DNA from 2 places in the Pseudomonas acericola genome. Region 2 is predicted to be linked to the other one. Evidence: predicted binding sites of a transcription regulator. Region 2 holds the regulator's gene; the other holds the start of a gene.
The links. The regulator sigma-54, encoded in region 2, starts transcription at its own class of promoters, with help from an activator protein. The targets are predictions, from matches to a motif close to ANTGGCATNNANNTTGCTNT.
Positions count from the first base shown of each region.

Region 1: glnK (P-II family nitrogen regulator) is a predicted target of sigma-54. The motif match lies at 1,027-1,046, and genes of this name have one in related genera.

Region 1 is NZ_JBRFJB010000004.1:306,761-310,402, forward strand. It holds gene ACU688_RS17620 (YifB family Mg chelatase-like AAA ATPase) at 1-346, opposite strand, end outside; gene ACU688_RS17625 (accessory factor UbiK family protein) at 573-833, opposite strand; gene glnK (P-II family nitrogen regulator) at 1,255-1,593, shown strand; gene ACU688_RS17635 (ammonium transporter) at 1,628-2,965, shown strand; gene sutA (dormancy-specific transcriptional regulator SutA) at 3,314-3,642, shown strand, end outside.
Region 2 is NZ_JBRFJB010000002.1:197,189-200,830, forward strand. It holds gene rapZ (RNase adapter RapZ) at 1-593, opposite strand, end outside; gene ptsN (PTS IIA-like nitrogen regulatory protein PtsN) at 596-1,060, opposite strand; gene hpf (ribosome hibernation-promoting factor, HPF/YfiA family) at 1,073-1,378, opposite strand; gene ACU688_RS06915 (RNA polymerase factor sigma-54) at 1,454-2,947, opposite strand; gene lptB (LPS export ABC transporter ATP-binding protein) at 3,133-3,642, opposite strand, start outside.

The DNA of each region.
Region 1 (3,642 bases), on a different contig from region 2:
CCGCGCCGGACAGCGCTAGTTCGCCCAGGCATTCCACCTCATCAAGCATCAGCGCCGGCACCTGCACGCTGGCGGCCAGGATGCCCAGGGCAATCGCCAGGTCAAAACGCCCGCCATCCTTGGGCAGGTCGGCGGGCGCGAGGTTGAGGGTGATGCGGCGGGCTGGGTATTGCAGCGCGCTATTGAGGATGGCGCTGCGTACGCGGTCCTTGCTTTCCTTGACGGCGGTTTCGGGCAGGCCCACCAGGGTGAGCGACGGCAAACCATTGGCCATATGCACTTCGACGGTGACCGCCGGGGCTTCGACGCCGACTTGGGCGCGGCTGTGGACGATGGCGAGGGACATGATCGTTCCTTGAAATGGAGAGGCCGCTTCCTGCGGGTTTTTCAAGGGTAGACGAGGTGGGGAAGAGCGAGGCGGGGAGGTTTTACAGAACGTATCCAAAGAGCAACACAGAACAAATGTGGGAGCTGGCTTGCCCGCGAATGCGGTGTGTCAGTCACAGATCAACTAGCTGATCCACCGCCTTCGCAGGCAAGCCAGCTCCCACATTTTGACCGAGTTGAGTCAGTTACTCGGCAGCGGGGGTCAATCGCGCTTCCAGTTCGGCGACTTTCGCTTCCAGGCTCTCAAGCCGCGCACGTGTGCGGGCCAGCACGACCATCTGGCTGTCAAACTCTTCCCGGCTCACCAGGTCGAGCTTGCTGAAGCCGCTTTGCAGCAGCGCCTTGAACTGGCTTTCGATTTCGGTGCGGGGCAGCGGGGTTTCGCCGCTGAACAGGCGAGAGGCGTGGCCGCTCAGGGCGTCGAGGAGGTCTTTGGGCGCGAGCATGGGAAATATTCCGAGAAACTGTTGGCCGGCAGTGTATCACGCGGCGTCTATAGTCTTTTTTACCGCCGCCGCGCACGCTTTTCGCGCAATGCGCCGTACAGCGGCGCACTGTTTTTGTGCGCATTGTGGCCGCCGAAAAGTCCCGACGGTGGGCAAAAGTGGGCAAAGGACTGATTTCAGTGATTTTTACGGAGCTGGCAAGGTTTCTGCTTAGACGATCATGACCCATGCACTGATGCAGTCGCTGTGACGAATGCAGTGCGCCGACGGATCAGGGGTACAGGTTTCGTCACCAATGGATCGCTGGCGTCACAAAGGCAATTGCCTTCGCGACGACGCGTTACAAAGCCAGGCACTGCGCTTAGACTTGAGACGGGTTTGTTTTCCTGGGGCAAGTCCACCAATTCGGGAGAGAGTTTTCATGAAGCTAGTCACTGCCATCATCAAGCCGTTCAAGTTGGACGATGTACGCGAGTCGTTGTCCGAGATCGGCGTGCAGGGCATTACCGTCACTGAGGTCAAAGGCTTCGGTCGGCAGAAGGGTCACACCGAGCTGTATCGCGGCGCGGAATACGTGGTCGATTTCCTGCCGAAGGTGAAGATTGATGTCGCCATTGACGACAAGGATCTTGACCGGGTTATCGAGGCGATAACCAAGGCGGCCAACACCGGCAAGATCGGTGACGGCAAGATCTTCGTGGTCAATCTGGAACAGGCTATTCGCATCCGTACCGGCGAAACCGATACCGACGCAATCTAAGCCGCCAAACCCCAACGCCCCAGGAGAAAACAATATGACTCTGCGTAAATTCGCAGGGCTCGGAGCCCTGTTGTCCATCGTAATGCCAAGCCTGGCCATGGCGGCAGATGAAGTGGCTGCTCCAGTCCTCAACTCCGGCGACACCGCCTGGATGCTGACCGCCACCGCACTGGTGCTGTTCATGACTATCCCTGGCCTGGCGCTGTTCTACGGCGGCATGGTCCGCTCCAAAAATATTCTGTCGGTGATGATGCAGTGCTTCGCCATCACTGGTCTGATCAGCATCCTGTGGGTTGTCTACGGCTACAGCATCGCGTTCGATACCACCGGTATGGAACAGGGCGTCGTCAACTTCAACTCCTTCTTCGGCGGCATGGGCAAGGCGTTCCTGGCGGGCGTGACCCCGGCCAGCATCACCGGGCCTGCGGCATTGTTCCCTGAGGCGGTGTTCATCACCTTCCAGATGACCTTCGCCATCATCACCCCGGCACTGATCGTCGGTGCGTTTGCCGAGCGTATGAAGTTCTCCGCAATGCTGATCTTCATGGCGATCTGGTTCACCCTGGTCTATGCGCCGATTGCGCACATGGTCTGGAGCGGCAACGGTGGCCTGATGTGGGACTGGGGCGTGCTGGACTTCGCCGGCGGCACCGTGGTGCACATCAACGCCGGTGTGGCTGGCCTGGTGGCGTGCATCGTGCTCGGCAAGCGCAAAGGCTTCCCGACCACCCCAATGGCACCGCACAACCTCGGTTACACCCTGATCGGTGCAGCCATGCTGTGGATCGGCTGGTTCGGCTTCAACGCCGGTTCCGCCGCTGCGGCCAACGGCACCGCCGGCATGGCGATGCTGGTCACCCAGATCGCTACCGCTGCTGCGGCGCTGGGCTGGATGTTCGCCGAGTGGATCACCCACGGTAAGCCAAGCGCACTGGGCATTGCCTCGGGCGTTGTAGCCGGCCTGGTTGCAATCACGCCAGCTGCGGGCACCGTGGGCCCGATGGGCGCCCTGGTGATCGGCCTGGTGGCCGGTGTGATCTGCTTCTTCTGCGCCACCAGCCTCAAGCGCAAGCTGGGCTACGACGACTCCCTGGACGCATTCGGCGTGCACGGTATCGGCGGTATCGTCGGTGCGATCCTCACCGGTGTGTTCGCAGCCCCCGCATTGGGCGGCTTCGGCACCGTGACTGACGTGGCTGCACAGGTCTGGATCCAGTGCAAAGGCGTCGGCTTCACTGTGATCTACACGGCAATCGTGACCTACGTCATCCTCAAGGTGCTGGACATGGTCATGGGCCTGCGGGTCACCGAAGAGGAAGAGGCTGTCGGCCTCGACCTGGCGCAACACAACGAACGCGGCTACAACTTGTAAGTACGCGAAAAAAAGATGCCCGGCTTGCCGGGCATTTTTTTGTCTGGTGTTTGTGAGAGAGAGCACGCGGCGCGTCCCCGCATGCGAATGTCTTACAGGCATGTAGGCGTATTCGGCACTTTGTTTTTTCCCAGAGCGCGCTAGAATGCGCGCCGATGGGCGCAAAACTGTATTTATCTGGGCGAGCAGCGTGATCATGGCGCTGCTTGTGAAGTCCTCGGCACCTTTCACGGTGACGGGGCATAAGCCACTGGTTATCCAGTGGATGTTGATTTTTTTCCGGCGGCCTCGACAGAGGATGAAGCTGGGCTATAACTAATCTGCTTTTCGCAAGTCATGAGGTAGAACATGAGCGACGATGATCTGGAAAACGACGACCTCGAAGTAGGTGATGACGACGAGACCGATGAAGGTCTTGACGCTGCAGCCGTTGACGACGGTGCCGACGAAGCCGAGGACAGTGGCGACGGCGACGCAGCACCCAAAGCCAAAGGCAAAGCCAAGGCCGCTGTTTCGGTAGACGAACTGCCTAGCGTTGAAGCCAAGAACAAAGAGCGCGATGCGCTGGCCCGTGCGATGGAAGAATTCCTCGCTAAAGGCGGCAAAGTGCAGGAAGTCGAGGCCAACGTGGTGGCCGATCCACCGAAGAAGCCGGATAACAAGTACGGCAGCCGACC
Region 2 (3,642 bases):
GGTTTCCAATAGGGGTTCGGCAGGCAGCGCACATCGAACACCAGGTCGGCGTCCACCGGCATGCCGCGTTTGAAGCCAAAGGACTCGACGAGGAACGCGGTGCCAGGCTCTGGTTGGTTCAGCAGGCGCAATTTGATGGCGTCGCGCAGCTGGTACAGGTTGAGGCTGGTGGTGTTTATTTTCAGGTCGGCGAGGTCGATGATCGGCCCCAGCAACTTGGTTTCGTCTTCGATGGCTTCCGCCAGGGAACGATGGGGGCTGCTGAGGGGGTGGCGCCGGCGGGTTTCGGAAAAGCGCTTGAGCAGCGTTTCTTCGTCGGCGTCCAGGTACAGCACATCACAATGAATGTGCTTGGCGCGAACTTCCTCAAGCAGTTGCGGAAACCGCTCAAGGTGGCTGGGCAGGTTGCGGGCATCGATCGAAACGGCAACCAGGGGTTGCGCCAGTTCGGTGTGGATCAGCGCGCGCTCTGCCAACTCCGGCAGCAAGCCGGCGGGCAGGTTGTCGATACAGTAGAAGCCGTTGTCCTCAAGTACGTTGAGGGCGGTGCTTTTACCCGAGCCGGAGCGGCCGCTGACGATGATCAAACGCATGATTACTGCCCGTTCTGTTCATCCAGGACAACCTGGTACAGCGCCTCGTTGCTGCTGGCACTGCGCAGTTTGTCGCGTACTTCCTTGCGGTCGAGCATGCTGGCGATCTGACGGAGCAGTTCCAGGTGTGCATCGGTGGCGGCTTGCGGGACCAGCAGAACAAACAGCAGGTCAACCGGTGCGCCGTCGATGGCGTCGAAATCGATGGGGGCGTCCAGGTGCAGCAGGGCGCTGACAGGTGCCTCACAGCTTTTGAGGCGGCAATGGGGAATGGCGATGCCGTTGCCAAAACCGGTGGAACCGAGTTTTTCACGGGCAATCAGAGCCTCGTACACATCTTGCATCTCCAGGTCAGGCACTTCGCGGCTGATCAGGTTGGCAATTTGTTCGAGGGCTTTCTTTTTACTGCCGCCCGGCGCGTTCACGAGGGAACGGCCGGGGGTCAGGATGGTTTCAAGTCGAATCATGGGTGGGGAGTGTTAGCGGCCGGTGCCCTGGAGAAGGCTCTGCTGCTTTTCCTTATGCTTTTTGATTTGGCGATCCAGCTTGTCGGTCAGGTCGTCAATGGCGGCATACATATCTGAATGCTCGGCATTGGCGACTACTTCCCCGCCGGGTATACGCAAGGTGGCTTCGATTTTCTGCTTCAGCTTTTCGACAGTCATGATGACTTGCACATTGGTGATTTTGTCGAAATGCCCCTCAATTCTTTTGAGTTTTTCGCCGATATAGGCGCGCAGCGGTTCGGTCACTTCCAGTTGGTGTCCACTGATGTTGACTTGCATACAGCTTCTCCTTCGTTGCCAGTGCATAAAGCGGCAGGCAAAAGCGCCTGCCACTGGAACGCTGTGGCCCGCCCGTCACATCAAACGCTTACGCTCGCTGGAAGGCGCGATCCCGAGGGACTCGCGGTACTTGGCGACGGTTCGACGGGCGACCTGAATGCCTTGTGCCTCCAGTAAACCAGCGATCTTACTGTCACTCAATGGCTTTTTCTGATTTTCCGCGGCAACCAGTTTTTTGATGATCGCGCGGATCGCCGTGGACGAGCATTCGCCGCCTTCGGAGGTGCTGACGTGGCTGGAGAAAAAGTATTTCAGCTCATAAATACCCCGTGGGGTATGCATGAATTTTTGCGTGGTCACCCGTGAAATCGTCGACTCGTGCATGCCGACCGCTTCGGCGATGTCATGCAGCACCAACGGTTTCATCGCTTCGTCGCCGTACTCCAGGAAGCCGCGCTGGTGCTCGACGATCTGTGTGGCGACTTTCATCAGGGTTTCGTTGCGGCTTTGCAGGCTCTTGATGAACCAGCGGGCTTCTTGCAACTGGTTGCGCATGAAGGTGTTGTCGGCGCTGGTGTCGGCACGGCGCACAAAGCCCGCGTATTGCGGGTTGACTCGCAGGCGTGGCACCGATTCCTGGTTCAACTCCACCAACCAACGCTCGTTGTCCTTGCGCACGATCACGTCAGGGACCACGTATTCAGCTTCGCTGGACTCGATCTGCGAGCCTGGGCGCGGGTTGAGGCTCTGCACCAGCTCGATGACCTGGCGCAGGTCGTCTTCCTTGAGCTTCATGCGGCGCATCAGCTGGCTGTAGTCGCGGCTGCCCAGCAGGTCGATGTAGTCAGTGACCAGGCGCTGGGCTTCGGCGAGCCAAGGGGTCTTGGCGGGCAGTTGGCGCAATTGCAGCAGCAGGCATTCGCTGAGGGTGCGGGCGCCGATACCGGCGGGTTCGAACTGTTGGATACGGTGCAGGACGGCTTCGATCTCGTCCAGTTCGATGTCCAGTTCCGGGTCGAACGCTTCGAGGATCTCCTCAAGCGTCTCGTCCAGGTAGCCCTGGTTGTTGATGCAATCGATCAGGGTCACGGCGATCAGGCGATCGGTGTCCGACATCGGCGCGAGGTTCAGTTGCCATAGCAGATGGCTCTGCAGGCTCTCGCCGGCGGAGGTGCGGGTGGTGAAGTCCCACTCGTCGTCATCGTTGCTGGGCAGGCTGCTGGCGCTGGTCTGGTAGACGTCTTCCCAGGCGGTGTCCACGGGAAGTTCGTTGGGAATGCGTTCGTTCCATTCGCCTTCTTCCAGGTTGTCCACCGTTGGGGCGGTTTCCTGGTAGGAGGGTTCCTGCACGTCGGAGTTGGGTTTTTGCTCGATGTTGTCGGCCAGCGGGTCTGCATTATCGAAGTCGTCGCCTTCTTCCTGGCGTTCGAGCATCGGATTGGACTCCAGGGCCTCCTGGATTTCCTGTTGCAGGTCCAGGGTCGACAATTGGAGCAGGCGGATGGCCTGTTGCAGCTGCGGTGTCATCGTCAGCTGCTGGCCCATTCTCAGGACTAGCGATGGTTTCATGGCAGGGGCTTAACACCTTATTCGCCGGCGCAATGCGCCATCCACGACAGGGCGCGTGAGCGCCAAACATAAGCAAATTATATGCCTGATATCGCGGGCTTTGCCTAGAGCGCGGTAACAATAAAAATCCAGAGGTTCCTATTGATTCCCGCGCACCTCGGCAAACAGCCGTGACACCACGGTGTTTACAGGCGGAACTCGTGACCCAGGTACACTTCCTTCACCAGTTCGTTGGCGAGGATAGTGGCTGAATCGCCTTCAGCGATCAGTTGGCCATCGTTGACGATATACGCGGTTTCGCAGATATCGAGGGTTTCACGCACGTTGTGGTCGGTGATCAGTACGCCGATGCCCTTCGCCTTGAGGTGATGGATGATCTGCTTGATATCGCCAACCGAGATCGGGTCGACGCCGGCAAACGGTTCGTCCAGCAGGATGAACTTCGGCGCGGTGGCCAAGGCGCGGGCGATTTCCACACGGCGACGTTCACCACCTGACAAACTCATGCCGAGGTTGTCGCGAATGTGGTTGATGTGGAATTCCTGCAGCAGGCTTTCCAGCTCCTTGCGACGGCCGTCACGGTCGAGTTCCTTGCGGGTCTCGAGGATCGCCATGATGTTGTCGGCTACCGACAGTTTGCGGAAGATCGACGCTTCCTGTGGAAGATAGCCGATACCAGCCCGTGCACGACCGTG